One region of the Clostridium sp. ETTB3 genome, then DNA from elsewhere that is predicted to be linked to it. Evidence: riboswitches for the same ligand, from Rfam matches in the RefSeq annotation. Region 1 holds a riboswitch; the other holds the start of a gene.

What was found. Region 1 has a riboswitch for S-adenosylmethionine ahead of ACUN06_RS04870 (methionine ABC transporter ATP-binding protein). Riboswitches for the same ligand answer to the same signal wherever they lie in the genome.
Region 2: it holds a riboswitch for S-adenosylmethionine, as region 1 does, so the genes downstream of both, metK (methionine adenosyltransferase) here and ACUN06_RS04870 (methionine ABC transporter ATP-binding protein) in region 1, are expected to answer to the same signal.

Annotation. Positions count from the first base shown of each region.
Region 1 is NZ_CP199832.1:990,327-998,560, reverse strand. Features, by position in the region: gene ACUN06_RS04905 (helix-turn-helix domain-containing protein) at 1-224, opposite strand, end outside; gene ACUN06_RS04900 (helix-turn-helix domain-containing protein) at 238-1,539, opposite strand; gene ACUN06_RS04895 (YtxH domain-containing protein) at 1,705-1,887, opposite strand; gene ACUN06_RS04890 (ribonuclease H family protein) at 1,940-2,557, opposite strand; gene ACUN06_RS04885 (YkvA family protein) at 2,597-3,556, opposite strand; gene ACUN06_RS04880 (MetQ/NlpA family ABC transporter substrate-binding protein) at 3,800-4,618, opposite strand; gene ACUN06_RS04875 (methionine ABC transporter permease) at 4,656-5,303, opposite strand; gene ACUN06_RS04870 (methionine ABC transporter ATP-binding protein) at 5,305-6,270, opposite strand; SAM riboswitch class I at 6,374-6,549, opposite strand; gene ACUN06_RS04865 (hypothetical protein) at 6,820-7,122, opposite strand; gene ftsW (putative lipid II flippase FtsW) at 7,154-8,234, opposite strand, start outside.
Region 2 is NZ_CP199832.1:476,708-484,941, reverse strand. Features, by position in the region: gene nagA (N-acetylglucosamine-6-phosphate deacetylase) at 1-497, shown strand, start outside; gene metK (methionine adenosyltransferase) at 593-1,768, opposite strand; SAM riboswitch class I at 1,857-1,989, opposite strand; tRNA gene ACUN06_RS02410 (tRNA-Tyr) at 2,108-2,192, opposite strand; tRNA gene ACUN06_RS02405 (tRNA-Thr) at 2,198-2,272, opposite strand; tRNA gene ACUN06_RS02400 (tRNA-Val) at 2,278-2,353, opposite strand; tRNA gene ACUN06_RS02395 (tRNA-Tyr) at 2,377-2,461, opposite strand; tRNA gene ACUN06_RS02390 (tRNA-Thr) at 2,465-2,539, opposite strand; tRNA gene ACUN06_RS02385 (tRNA-Tyr) at 2,581-2,665, opposite strand; gene yyaC (spore protease YyaC) at 3,093-3,632, shown strand; gene mreB (rod shape-determining protein MreB) at 3,675-4,709, opposite strand; gene spoIIID (sporulation transcriptional regulator SpoIIID) at 4,810-5,064, opposite strand; gene ACUN06_RS02365 (M23 family metallopeptidase) at 5,187-6,026, opposite strand; gene spoIID (stage II sporulation protein D) at 6,251-7,345, opposite strand; gene murA (UDP-N-acetylglucosamine 1-carboxyvinyltransferase) at 7,497-8,234, opposite strand, start outside.

The DNA.
Region 1 (8,234 bases):
ATATTATCTTTTATTTGCTCATAAACATCTTGAACTAAATAACTATAATCAATTTGTAATTTATCAGAAATATATTTTAAACATTCATCATCAGCTTTTATCTTTCCATTTTCAATACAACTCATCTTAGAAATCGAAATTTCTTCACCACATAATTCTTTTAATGTAATTCTCTTATAGATTCTTGCTCTTTTTATTTTTTCTCCTGTTGATAATATTTCCATAGCTCCCCCTAATTTAGTTATTTAGTATACCTAAATTTCTAAATATCTTAATACCTTCATTTAGATATTTAGCTGCTTCATAATCTTTTTTAATCCCTATGTAATATCTACCTAAAAGTATTGATAATTCCGCCATTTTCTTATAAAGACCATTTGCTTTAGCTAAATTAAATGTTTCTAACAATATATTTTCTGCTTCATCTTGCATTTCTTTAATAATATATGCTCTATACCAAAATAAATTTTGTTCTATTACCTGTTCAATATTTGTTTCATCAATTAAACTTCTTATTTCTTCTAATACTTTTTCACACTTTTCTATTTCCTTAATTTTAATATATCCTTCACAAATATTAAGCATTGTTTCTACTACATCTTTATCGTTACTTCTCATCCTTATTTGCTTTGCAGTATTATAATGCTTAAATGCTTCCTCTATATTATCAAACTCAAAAAATAATTTACCTAAATTATTTTCAATACTTGAAACATTCTTTTCTGTTTCTAATTCCTTATATACCTCTAATGACTTTTTAGAATATTTTATTGCATTTGCAATGTCTCCCTTTTTGTTATATTCCTTAGATAATGATATTAATGACTTACCATATTCTCTTCTATCTTGAACTTGTTCAAACTTTTGCTTTGCTAAAAAAGTATACTCTAAGGACTTATTTGTATCATCTATTTTAAAATAACTTTCAGCCATTTCATAATATATTTCTCCTAATAAAGAATCATTTCCAATATCATTATATAAATATACCTTTTCTGCTTGTTTTAAATAACTTATTGCAGAATGATATGCTTTTAAGCTTAATGCTATTTTTCCTAAGTTAAGAAACGTCTTTATAATTTGTTCAAAATTATTTCTTTTTATAAATATAACATTTGCAGATAAATATAATTGTTGAGCTAATACTAATTCATTTTTTGCATTGCATATATTTGCTCTTAAAAATAAATTTTTTGCTTTTCTATATTCTAACTTATATTTTTCTGCATAAAATAATGCATTTTCTATATGTTCCTCAGCACTAATATAATCTTCATTTAAAATATATGTTTCTGCACTTTGTTCATAATATATGCATATTTTTTCAGCCTGAGTTTCTTCTGATTCCATTAAATATTCTACTGATGTCTGTAGAGCATTTGCCAAATACTCTAATAAATCCATAGATGGATTTGATCTCCCTGACTCAACTAAACTAATTTGTCCTGGTGTAATTCTATCCCCTGCTAAGTCCTTTAGTGTCATTTTCTGTTCTTTTCTTCTTCTTTTTATCTTTTCACCTAAAGTAAGTATCTCCATGGCATAATCTTCCTTTACCAACATTTATATTAATTGCAAATTTTATTTATATTACTTATTATACCATAAAAAAAACAAAAAAATATTTTTTTTGACTTTTATATTCAATTATATTTAAAACAATTAAAAAAACTGTTATAGAATACCATAACAGTTTTAATTATTTTAATTAATATAATCTAAAATATTATCATATGCGTCCTCAGCTACTCCTTTAATTTTCCTCCTTGTTTTTCTTATATTTCTTTGAGTCTTTCTATCTAACTCTGGTAAAACCATTATTCCTATTGCAACACCAAAAATAGTTCCTATTGCTAAACTTTTAATTACTTTTCCCAAAAATAACACCTCTTTTTTATTTTTCTAAAAATAGTATGTGTATTTTTTTTCAAAATAATCATCATTTTATCCCTAATGCCTCTTTAGCAAGTTTATCTGCTAAATCATTATATTTATGTCCTGAGTGACCTTTTATTTTTTTAAATCTTATATTTATTTCCTTCATTTTATTTTGCATATATTCATTATATTCAGAAGTTATTTTATTATTTCTTTTCCAAGTTCCTAATGCCCATGATTCAATCCCTTGATAATCATATGCTATTGTAACCTCTTTATAATTATTATTAATAGCAAATTCCACAGCCATTTTTGCTCCTAATACCTCACCAGATACATTTCTTAAAGCAATTGCTTCTTTATCAAATCCAATTCCTTTATCTTCATAAATTATCTTTCCATCATTAACAGCAACTAATCCATAAGAAAAATTCCCTTTATCAACAGTAAAACTTCCATCTACATATATAAACAATCCACTTTCACTTTCTTCATCTTGAATATTTTCTAGTTTCTTTCCTTGTGAATTTAGTGAAATAAACTCTTTAGCTTCTTTTTCAGTAGTAAAGCTTTTATATATAGCCCCCTTAAATCCTATTACATCCTTTTTACATTCATCCCATGAAGTATAAATTTTAGGTATTACTGATTTCCCCTTATAAACAGCATAATATTTCAAAATATATTTTCTCCTTTTTCATAATTATTTACTACTAAATTACACAGATAATAATTCTTCTAAAACCTTGCAAATACTATTAATATTCTTTGCCCCAGTAAAGTTAGTAGCATATTCAACAACATTTTTTAAAACTATTAAAATATCATTTTTTCCTTGCCAATTTTCTAAAATAACATTTAATGGAACTTCTGTCATTATAATATTTAATGCAAAAATTCCTATTGCAATATCATCTACTTTTCCTATAAAAGGTATCTTATCCGGTATAATATCACAAGGTACTGTAATATAAGCAACTGCACCTGATATTATAATCTTGGTTTTCATACTTACTCTCTTATCTTTAAGAAGTCTATATATTAATGTTGCTATATCAGGTAATACAAATATGTAATCACTATATTTTTTAACTCCTATTGGCATTTTACCCTTAATTTTTTCTCTTCCTTTAGCATAAAAATCATTTATTTTTATTAATTCTTCTTCATTATATTCTTGCTCTTGTTCATTTTCAAAACTTAATAACTCTACTTCTTTTTTTAATTCTCCACTTAATGAAATTTTAGCATTTCTTAACTCTAAATTAAGTACTCCATAAGTACAATAAATACTATATATATCAAAATCTACATAAGGTATGTCTTTTAATAAATATTTATACTGTATAATTACCTTTCCCTTTTCATAATATATTCCTTTATCTTTTAATGACTTTAATATAAATTTCAATGCCACTTTCCTTACAAATGAAGGTATTCCAACATTTAAAATCTTAACCCCCGTTACTTCCCCTTTAGTTAATCCATTTTCCATGGAATTAAATTTAACTTTAACTTCAAATTTAATAATAACTCCTTTTGAAAATGAACCTATTATTTTAATATCATCATTAATTTCAACTTTTTTAATATCTATCTCTTTAATTGATACAAAGTCATTATATATACTTAATAAATTTTCTCCTGTTAATCCTACATTTATACTATTTATATTCATAACTTGTCCCCTTTCTTTCAAAAAAGTTTAAATTTATCTTGCTTGCTCATTAATACATCTATATTTATACATAATATACAGTATACTTTATTTATATTAAATTTAAAAGCTTGTATTTACATACTTTAATTTTAAAATACTAAAAGGGATTTACAAACTTCAATGTAAATCCCTTACCTATCTTAAGCCCCTTTGTAATAATTAACTCCCCTATTAATTATTATAATATTTATTGCTTTTAAATTAAAATACTGGTACAACTGCGCCTTTATATTTTTCATTTATAAAATCTCTAACTTCTTTTGAAGTAAGAGCTTCTGTTAAATCTTTAATTTTTTGAGTATTTTCATTTCCCTCTTTAACAGCTAAAATATTTCTTCTTTCTTTTAAGCTTTCTATATTTTTATCTTCTGCATAAAATGCATTTTTATTAACATCAAGACCAGCTTCTAAAGCATAATTACCATTAATAACTGCTATATCAACATCTTCTAAAACTCTTGGTAAAGTAGCTGCTTCTAATTCCTTAAATTCTAAGTTTTTAGGATTTGAAGTAATATCAGCTATAGTTATTAATTCTCCATCCTTAACTTCAATTAATCCAGCTGCTGCTAATACTCTTAAAGCTCTTGCTTCATTCGATGGATCATCTGGTACTGCTACTACTGCTCCCTCTTCAACCTCATCTACACTTTTATATTTTTTTGAAAAAGCTCCCATTGGCTCTAAGTGAATTTCTGCTGTATATGTTAAATGTGTTCCATTATCTGCATTAAATGAATTCAAGTATGCAATATGTTGAAAGTAATTTGCATCTAATTCCCCATTTTCTAATGATGTATTTGGTAATACATAATCAGTAAATTCAACTATTTCTACTTTATATCCTTTTGCTTCTAAAAGTGGCTTTGCAACTTCCATTATTTCTTCATGAGGAACTGGTGATACCCCAACTTTTATTACTTTATCATCCCCATTTGAAGAATTACTACCTCCACATCCAATTAATCCAATTGATAATATTCCTGCTACTATAGCAGTTAAAATACTTCTCTTTTTCATTTTTAAATTCCCCCTAAATTTATCATAAATATTTTAATTAACTTAATTTTTTATATAAATAATTACCTAAGCTTTGAAGCCCTTGAACCATTATTATTAAAATAATTACTGTAACTATCATTACATCCGTTTGATATCTTTGATACCCATAACTTATTGCTACTTTTCCTAATCCTCCAGCTCCAACACTTCCTGCCATTGCTGAATATCCTATTATATTTATAATAGTTAAAGTTAATCCTGATATAATTGATGGTACTGCTTCTTTTAACATTACTTTAAATATTATTTGAGTATTTGATGCACCAAATGATTTTGCAGCTTCTATTACGCCTGAATCAACTTCCTTTAGAGATGATTCAATTATTCTTGCAACAAACGGAGCTGCTGCTATTGTTAATGGCACTATTGCTGCTGCTTCACCTATTGGTGTACCTACAATAGCTCTAGTTAATGGAATAATAAATACTATTAAAATTATAAATGGAAAACTTCTTAATACATTTATTATTAAATCTAATGCATTATATATTATCTTATTTGGCTTTAATCCTTTTGGAGATGTAACAGTTACAACTATCCCTAGTATAAACCCTAATATACTTGCAAATAATGTTGAGAAAAACACCATATAAACTGTTTGTCCAACAGCTTGAATCATAACATCAATAATTTTACTATCCATCTTATAACACCTCCAATATAATATCTTTTGATGATAAATATTTCATTACTTCTTCTCTATCTTTTTCATTTATATTTATAGTTAATGTTCCTAAAACATTATTTCTAAACTTCTCTAACTTTCCTCCAACTATTGAAAAATCAATATTAAGTTCTCTTGCCATCTTTGTTATAAGAGCATTTTCTGAAGAATCACTAGGGAAGAATAACTTAATATTTACCCCATTTTTAGGTAATGCATCACCATCATCTTCTTCTCCCAAGAATTTCTTTAATGACACTTCTGGTTTAAGGAATACTTCTTCTGCTTTCCCTTCTGCTACAAGTACTCCCCCTTGAAGCAAAGCAACCTTTTGGCATATTTGTTTTACAACCTCCATTTGATGTGTAACAATAACTATAGTAATTCCTAATTTTTTATTAATATCTTCTAATAATGCAAGAATATCCTTAGTTGTTTTAGGATCTAATGCTGATGTTGCTTCATCACATAAAAGTATTTTAGGCTCTAATGCTAATGCTCTTGCAATTGCTACTCTTTGCTTTTGACCACCGCTTAATTCTGATGGCTTACTCTTTGCCTTTTCTGAAAGACCTACAACTTCAAGTAACTCATTAACCCTTTTATTTATAAATGATTTATCATATCCCCATACCTCTAATGGTAAAGCTACATTTTGAAATACATTTTTTCTAGTTAGAAGATTAAATCCTTGAAATATCATACCTAATTCTTTTCTTAATTCTCTTTTACCCTTTTCACTTAAAAGCCTTACTTCTTTGTCCATAACTTTAACTGAACCTTCATTATAATCTTCTAATGCATTTATACATCTTAAAAGAGTAGATTTTCCAGCTCCACTATGACCTATAAGTCCATAAATTTCACCTTCGCTTATATTTAAGGAAATATCTTTTAACACTTCTGTATTTTCAAAACTTTTCTTTACATTTTGCATTTTAATCATAGATGTCCACCTCCATATTTTACTAAGTAGTCAATTTAAATAAACAAAAAAACACGCTAGAGAATAAACTCAAGCGCGCTATAAAATTCACTACTAATTTACTCTCTCATCATTCAGTTATAAAACTGCAGGAATTAGCACCACGTCTACCAGTTGCAAGTGACAAGTGACAAGTGGCAAATCATTAATTTAAATTTGTCACTTGTCACTTATCACTTGTCACTATTGACAGGTTGCCGGGTTTCATAGGGCCAGTCCCTCCACCACTCTGGATAAGATTCAAATATTAACTTGTTTTGTTAATAATAATATATAATAGTTCTTCTTTTTTGTCAATAAATTATTTATAAAATTTTTCACCTTATTCAAAGATTTAAAATTCAGTTACTTCCTCTTCTATTTTTATAACTTCTGCATCAGTATTGTCTTCCACAAAATCTAAAATAAAATTTATATAAGAGATGTTTACTATCTTATTCTTTTTAATTATTTTAAGTTAATACACTTTTTATTTTATTATTTTCTATAACAATCCAAGCATGAGAGCTTCTATCTTATGCTTTCAATTAATTTTATAAAATCTACCTCATTACTTTTATCAAGATATATATCTATTAAAGCTTTGGTAGGCATATTTATATATCCCTTTTTCCCATTTATTAAGATATCTTCTAATTTAGCTTTAAAATTTTCTTCATCTGATTTTAATTCATTTATAATTTCATTAATTTCACATTTTGCTAAATCATCTATTATTTTTTTCCTTAAACTTTCATTAAACTTTTCAGCAATTCTTCTTTCTTCTTCAGTTAATCCTGATATATCATTATTTAATAAACTAAAAATATCCATAATCCCTTTACTCCATTATTTCATTTAATTATTAAATATTCATTTTGCTTTTTATTCTCTTTCTTTCTATTTTCTCTTGAATTTCATCCTTATGTGTTTTTGTTTGACTTGATATATTAAGCAATACTCCAATTGCAGCTAAATTAAACACAAGTGATGTTCCACCATAGCTTATAAATGGTAAAGGTACTCCTGTAACTGGCATACTTCCAGTAACAACAGCTATATTAATTACAACTTGCACAGCTATTACAGAAATAATACCAGTAGCTAAAAGTCTACCATATTTATCTTTAGCCCTCATTGCAACATTAATTCCTGCTATTATTAATACTAAAAATACAGAAATTATTATTATAGCTCCAATAAGCCCTAATTCTTCACATATAATTGCAAAAATAAAATCATTATGTGGTTCAGGCATATATAATGCCTTTTGCTTAGAATTTCCTAATCCAACACCAAATAAGCCACCTGTCCCTATTGCATAAAGTGAATGAACTAATTGATACCCCTCATCAGTTGCATATTTCCAAGGATTTATAAAGCTTATAAATCTCTTCATTCTATAACCAGAAGTAAAAATAGCTATTAAAACTCCTATTCCACCTAAACCCATTAATATACCAGTGATTTTTCCACTCATTCCTTCTGAAAAAACTATAATAAATGCTACAAACATTATAATAGCTGAAATACTTAAGTTATTTTCCGCCAAAACCAATCCTGAAAATACTAATGCAAATAATAAGTATATTATTGAAGCAAACCACTTTTCTTTAATTTGTCCATATTGTTCAATAACCATTGCTAGAAAGAATACAATCATATATTTCGCAAGTTCTGATGGTTGAAATGACACTCCCATAATTTTAATCCAACGAGTTGCCCCATTAATATTACTACCTATAAATAAAACTGCAATTAAAGTTATAAGCGTTATTACATACCCTGGAAGTGTTACCTTTTTCCAAAAATGATAATCAACAAATGTAAATATAAGCATAGCTATTAATCCCACTGGAGCCCATGTTAACTCTTTACTTAAAAAATAAAAAACATTTTTATGCTTATATAATGCATCATAATAACTTGCTGAAAAAACCATTATT
Region 2 (8,234 bases), 510 kb from region 1:
TTAATGCAATGACTGGTTTTACCCATAGAGAACCTGGAGTTGTAGGCGCAACTTTTGATACTGATATAACTACAGAAACAATTTCTGATGGTATTCATATATCTTACCCATCATTAAGAATTGCTTATAAACAAAAAGGAACTGATAAAACATTATTAGTTACTGATGCAATGTGTGCTTGTGGAATGCCTGATGGAAAATATGCTTTAGGCGGACAACCTGTTATAGTAAAAAACGGTGCTGCTAGACTTGAAAATGGAGCATTAGCTGGATCTGTTTTAACTCTTAATAAAGCAATAAAAAATATTTATGAAAATACTGACTATCCTTTATACGAAATAATTAAAATGGCTTCTTACAACGGAGCAAAATATTGTAAGGTTGATAATAAAAAAGGGCAAATTAAAGAAAATTTTGATGCTGATTTAGTTGTTTTTGATGAAAATATTGATATTAAAATTACTATAATTGGTGGTAAGGTAGTTTATTCTAATTAATATTTTTTACTCTAGAAACTTTGTATTAATTTCATCATAAGATACTTAATCTTTTAATTATAATAAAAAGCGAAGACTTATGTCCTCGCTTTTTATTATAGGTATTTCTTTATTTCATCAACTTTATTTAATTGTTCCCAAGGTAAATTTAAATCATTTCTACCAAAGTGACCATAAGCAGCTGTTTGTCTATATAAAGGTCTTCTTAAATCAAGATCTCTTATAATTGCTCCTGGTCTTAAATCAAATACTTTTTCAACAATGTTAGTTATTTCTTCATCACTTAACTTACCTGTTCCAAAAGTTTCAACTTCAATAGATACTGGCTTTGCAACACCTATTGCATAAGCTAATTGAATTTCTAATTTATCAGCTATACCAGCTGCAACTAAGTTCTTAGCTACCCATCTTGCTGCATAAGCTGCTGATCTATCAACCTTTGTTGGATCTTTTCCTGAGAATGCACCACCACCGTGTCTTCCATATCCTCCATAAGTATCAACTATAATTTTTCTTCCTGTTAATCCACTATCTCCTTGTGGTCCTCCAACAACAAATCTACCAGTTGGATTAATGTAATATTTAGTTGATTCATCTAATAATTCAGCAGGTATAACAGCTCTTATTACATGCTCCATTAAATCTTCTCTTATTTGTTCTTGACTTACATGTTCATCATGTTGAGTTGATATAACTATTGCATCAATTCTTACTACCTTATTATCATCATATTCCACCGTTACTTGAGTTTTACCATCTGGTCTTAAATATGATAAAGTTCCATTTTTTCTTACTTCTGTTAATCTTCTTGATAATCTATGTGCCATAGCAATTGGTGAAGGCATATATTCAGGTGTTTCATTAGTTGCAAACCCAAACATCATTCCTTGATCTCCAGCACCTACAGCTTCAACTTCATCATTTTCTCCCTCTCTAGATTCTAAAGCCTCATCAACTCCCATTGCAATATCACTTGATTGTTCATCAATAGATGTTAATACTGAACAAGTATCACAATCAAATCCATATTTAGCTCTATCATATCCAATTTCTTTAATTGTGTTTCTAACTACTTTAGGAATATCTACATAACAAGATGTTGATATTTCCCCCATTACTAGTACCATTCCTGTTGTTACTGCTGTTTCACAAGCAACTCTTGCCATTGGATCCCTTGCTAATATACTGTCTAAAACTGCATCCGAAATTTGGTCACATATTTTATCTGGATGCCCTTCTGTTACTGATTCTGATGTAAATAATCTTTTCATTTTGCTTAGCTCCTCTCATTCTGATATTAATTCTAAGCAATAAAAAAAGTCTCTTGCAAAAAGAAGAGACTTATTATTATCTAATGTCTTCTTATCTTGCAAATTAAAAATTCTGCAGGAATTTGCACCACGTCTACTAGTTTCAAATATTATTACTTGTCACTATCAACAGGTTGCCGGGTTTCACAGGGCCTTTATCCCTCCACCTCTCTGGATAAGAACTAATATCAAATTTTATTTCTAAGAACATTTTATACATATATCCATACTATGTCAATAATTTTTTATTTTTATGTATAACTAATATATAAAAAAAGCATGGTATAAACCATGCTTAAATGGTGGGGGAGGACGGATTCGAACCATCGAAACGAAACGTAACAGATTTACAGTCTGCCCCCTTTGGCCTCTCGGGAACTCCCCCATTTTTGGAGCTTCATGTCGGAGTCGAACCAACAACCTGCTGATTACAAGTCAGCTGCTCTGCCATTGAGCCAATGAAGCTTATTTGGTGGAAACAACAGGGATCGAACCTGTGACCCTCTGCTTGTAAGGCAGATGCTCTCCCAGCTGAGCTATGCTTCCATAATTAATTTGAAAATTTTAAATGGTGGGGGAGGACGGATTCGAACCATCGAAACGAAACGTAACAGATTTACAGTCTGCCCCCTTTGGCCTCTCGGGAACTCCCCCATTTGGAGCTTCATGTCGGAGTCGAACCAACAACCTGCTGATTACAAGTCAGCTGCTCTGCCATTGAGCCAATGAAGCATATTAACAAATTTCAATTTCATTAATTTTCAAGTTATTAATGGTGGGGGAGGACGGATTCGAACCATCGAAACGAAACGTAACAGATTTACAGTCTGCCCCCTTTGGCCTCTCGGGAACTCCCCCATTTTTGTTTTATAACTTTGTGCCGTTCGTTTTGTTACTGCCGAACTGACAAGGACTAGTATATAATTAAACCAATTATATTTCAACCACTATTTTAGCCTATTATCCCTAATTATATGTAATTAAATTTAAATTACTCTCTTTTTCTCCATTTTAATATAATTTTCTTTTTATACTTTAAATATATTTCCCTTATATTTTAGTAACACATTTATTTTTAATAAATATAGTATAAGTACAAGGATAGCATTTTAATATATTTTTATTTAATTATAAAAATATAAACTTTATTTTTTATAAAAATTATATTATTGCTTTATAAGTCATATATTTATATGAGATAAAATTTCATGAAGAATTTTAATATATGCTTCCTTATTTATAACAAATAAAAATAATCTTCATTATAAAGATAGGGGTGAATTATTTGATTAAAAGGAAATTTAATTATAAATCTAATTTAGCTTACTATGAAATTGCTGAATTTATGATAAAATATATTAATCCTAATAGTATTATAGTTTGTATTGGTACTGATAAATGTGTTGGTGATTGTTTGGGACCACTTGTTGGAACATTTCTTGAAGAACATAATTTTCCCTTACCTGTATATGGAACATTAAAGGATCCTATTCACGCATTGAATTTAGATAAAAAACTAGAAGAAATAAATAAATTACACCCTAATGCATGTATAATAGGAATAGATGCTTGTCTTGGAGATACAAATTCCATTGGCGAGATTCATACACGCGATTATCCAATTCATCCTGGAAAGGGTGTTGGAAAATCATTACCTGATGTTGGTGTTGCCTCAATAATTGGAATAATTGATTCTAGCGATGCAGCTGAATTTTTTACTTCTCGCAGTATACGACTTCACTTAGTATTTGAAATGGCAAAAGTTATTTCTAACGGCTTAATTAATGCCTATTATCTAAATTCGTTATCAAATAAACAATGCTAGAACTGTACTACTTCTAGCATTGTTTATTTTAAAAACCAAACTCTAATCTATTAAAGTAATTTCCTTATTAGTAAACTCATTGTCCAATTTTGATGCATATTTAAGCACCTCTCCAGTTCCTAATGCTACAGCTTCTATAGAATTACTTGCAACATTAACCTTAATGCCTGTACTATCTTCGATAAGCTTATCTAATCCATCTATTAACGCTCCTCCACCAGTCATTAATATCCCTCTTTCGATTATATCTGCGGCTAATTCTGGAGGAGTTTGCTCTAAAACAGATTTTACACTTTCTAAAATCATTGAAACCGGCTCCATTAAAGCTTCTCTTAATTCTTCAGTTGAAATTAAAACTTCACCAGGTAACCCAGTTATTAAATTCCTACCTTTTATACTTGTTGATATATTTCTCGAATCTTTAAAAACTGATCCTACACTAACTTTTAAATCTTCAGCAGTCTTTTCTCCGATTAAAATCTTATATTTCATCCTTACATATTTAATAATTGCTTCATCAAACTTATCTCCAGCTACTTTTATAGACTCTCTAATAACTACTCCACCTAAAGATATAATTGCAATATCAGTTGTTCCTCCACCAATATCAACTATCATATGACCATTAGGCTGTGTTATATCAAGTCCAGCTCCAATTGATGCTGCTAATGGCTCCTCTATTAAATTAACCTTTTTAGCTCCTGAATTAATAGCTGCATCTATAACAGCTCTTTTTTCAACTTCTGTTGCTTCTGATGGAATACAAACTACAACTCTAGGTGCAATTACTCTTCTCTTTCCTAATGCCTTTTTTATAAAACTTTTAAGCATTTTTTCTGTAATATCATAATCTGATATTACCCCATCTCTTAATGGCCTAACCGCTATAATATTTCCTGGTGTTCTCCCTATCATTTTTCTTGCTTCTTCACCAACAGCTAAAACTTTATTATTATTTCTATTAATTGCTACAACTGAAGGTTCTTTTAAAACTACTCCCTTGCCTTTTACATATACAAGTACAGTAGCAGTGCCTAAATCAATTCCTAAATCGCTACCAGCTCTCCAAAACCACATTTTATTCACTCCTATATATACTAAAACTTCGAAATATTTGTTTTTTCTTCAAATTTATTCATTTTTATTATATATGTAATGAATTTATCATTCAATATCTTTATAGGTCATTTGCTTTATATTTCATTTTTGTGGCTTTTCCACCTCTAATATGCCTTTCTGATTTATTTAACTCTAATATCAAATGTGTCTTTTCTGCTATTGCTGGATTTATCTTAGGTAATCTTTCTGTCATATCCTTATGAATTGTACTCTTGCTTACTCCAAATACTTTTGCTGTTTTTCTTATTGTTGCCTTTGAGTCAATAATATATTGAGCTACTTCTAAAACTCTTTCTTCTATATAGTCTTTCAAAATTATACCTCCTTAACTTACATCTATTTATTATTTACTTAATCTTCAAAAAAATTCATAATATCTAAAATTAAATAATTTATATAAGTATCAGTCATTTAAAATGACTGATACTTAGTAAATTATTTAGCAATAAAATAAGCACTTGGATCAACATCTTTTCCATTTACATCTTCTACTTGAACATTTAAAACATCTCCACAAAGCTTTGATGTAAATATTCCTGAAGTATTTCCTACAGTACCTATTTCAGTACCAGCGCTAACTACATCTCCAACGGCTACTTTGACATCTTCACTTAAGTTAGCATATTTTGTTTTTAATCCATTTGCATGAGCAATAACTACAAATGTTCCGTCTGTAGTGTTGCTTGATACTTCTTCAACCTTTCCTTCTGCAGCTGCTTTAACAACAGTCCCTACAGCAGCATTTATATCTATTCCCTTTCTAGATGTATCTTCAGTCTTATTTTCATCTGAATAAGTTCTTATCATCTTTCCAAATTCTCTTGAAATAGCTACTTCACCATCTATAGGAAATGATAATACTACATTGTTATCAGTTCCTGCTGAAACATCAACACCAGCTTCTTGATCTAAATTATTATCTTGTGAAACTTGTTCTCCATTATCATTTGCTACTTTATTTTCATTGTTTATATCATTTGTATTATTAGTAATATCTTTTTGAAGTGATTCTTCATTATTTGCTAACTTATCATTACTTTCCACTCTTTCAGCATTTTGCTTATTAACATTTGAATCAACTTCTGAAGAATTACTGTCTTGAACATCATTTAAAGATAATTCATTACTTGTTTTATTTTGCTCCTTAGCAACAGAATTTTTCTTAATAGTAAATGCTGCTATAGTTGCAACTACACATAGACATACAAGTAAAACTAAGTAAAAGCCCTCCTTTCTGAAAAAGTCCTTTACTTTATTTTTTTTATTTTGGTCCATTTCAACACCTCCTTTCTTGTATTCTTACCTAAAAAATTAAATTAATTCAATTTAAATCCAGTTTTTTTACGTCAAATTTATATAAAAAAAAACAAAAAAGGGGCTGTCGCACTAAAAATTTTATATACAATATATTGTTTTAAAAAATAAAAATCAACACAATATATTGTAGTATTTATTCTTAATGCGACATTCCCTTTTTGCAACATATTTTTATAGAATTATTATTGTTCAAACCTTAAATTTTGTATTTTAATTCCTGTATAATAATGCTTTAATATTTCATCATATTTCTTCCCCTCTTTTGCCATAACATTAGCCCCATATTGACTCATACCAACATCATTACCATATCCAATACAATTAAATTTAACTACATTATCATTTATTTCATAATTAAAATTAATAGAATTTAATCCTAATAAAAGCATAAACTCATTTCCACTAATAACTTTATTTCCTACCTTAATTTCTAAAACCCCTCCTGAGTCGCTTCTAGATAAAATTTCAATACTTTCATTAATATTATCTAAAGTTAACTTAGCATTAGGATACTTACTATTTATTATATATACTAATTTACCTACTGTAATTTCTTTTATCGTATTATAATTAGGGGAATCTTCCTCTCCAAGACTATCCACAGGCTTAAGATATGGAATTTTTCCAATTCCAATTATATCTGATGCTTCCGTCTTTCCTGAACTAACTAAAAAAGTTAACGGATATAATATTATTTCATTATCATATGTTAATACCATTCCTCTTGTTGACTCAACTGCACTTTGCACCTTATTCCAATACCTTTCTCCATTTTCATCTCCCCATTTATTAATCAATTCATTTTTTGATGAATAAACCTGACAATGTGCTGAGTTACATATATCTGCTCCATTAGCCTCATTACAATGCTTTATCTTCTTATTTATGGCATACGTTCTTGATATTATCGCTTGACTCTTTAAAGCCTCATCATTAAAACTAATTGGCATTATATTTGCAACTACACTGCATATATATTCCTCTAAATCAACCTCTTCTATTCTATCTTCTAATGTAATATAAACTGATATTTTATCATTACTATTAATAGCTACTTCATTATTTTCCTCATTTACAACTTCCTCACTAACATTACTTACATAATCATTATTACTATTACTTAAATTAGCACTATCATTTTTTTTCTTTAATAGACTTACATTAATATCTGCTTTCATGGTTATCATAGGTATTATTATCATAAATAATATAATACAAAAACTAGTAATAAATATTAACTTAAACCTTATATCTCCCTTAAATTTAATTTCCTTCATAATACCCCCAGCCACTAATATTACATCTATATATATGTTTTTATATATTAAATAATTCTATTTCCAAAGTTAATATTCTCCACAATTTATAATTTTCATTCAATAAATAGTTACTTTTTATAAAACAAAAATAAGGAACCCCTAAGGCCCCTTATTTATGAATTCTATATATTTCAGCTCCAAGCTTCTTAAATTTTTCTTCTATATTAGTATATCCTCTATCAATATGATAAACTTCACCTATTTCAGTTTCTCCATTTGCTACTAATCCAGCTAATATCATTGCTGCACCTGCTCTTAAATCAGTTGCTTTAACTTCACACCCTGTAAGTGTTGATACACCTTCTACTATAGCTATTCTTCCATCAATTTTTATATTTGCTCCCATTCTTCCTAATTCGCCAACATGCATAAATCTATTTTCAAATACTGTTTCAGTTATTACACTAACTCCTCTTGTAATTGATAATAAAGCCATGATTTGAGCTTGCATATCTGTTGGAAATCCTGGATAAGGCATTGTCTTTATATCAACAGGCTTCTTTTCCTGGGTTCCATCTACAATCATCTTTTGTCCATCTATACTACAATAAACTCCACATTCCTTTAATTTTTCAATAGTTGGCATTAAATGCTCTTCATTAACTCCATTTATTGTTATCTTACTATTAGTAATTCCTGCTGCAACCATAAATGTTCCAGCTTCTATTCTATCAAATATAGGTGTAAATGGTTCTGGCTGTTTTAATTGTGATACACCATGTATAGTAATTTTTCCATATCCTGCTCCTTCAATTTTAGCACCCATAGAATTTAAAAATCTTGCTAAATCCCATATTTCTGGTTCTTCTGCTGCATTTTCTATTACTGTAATCCCCGGTGCTAAAAT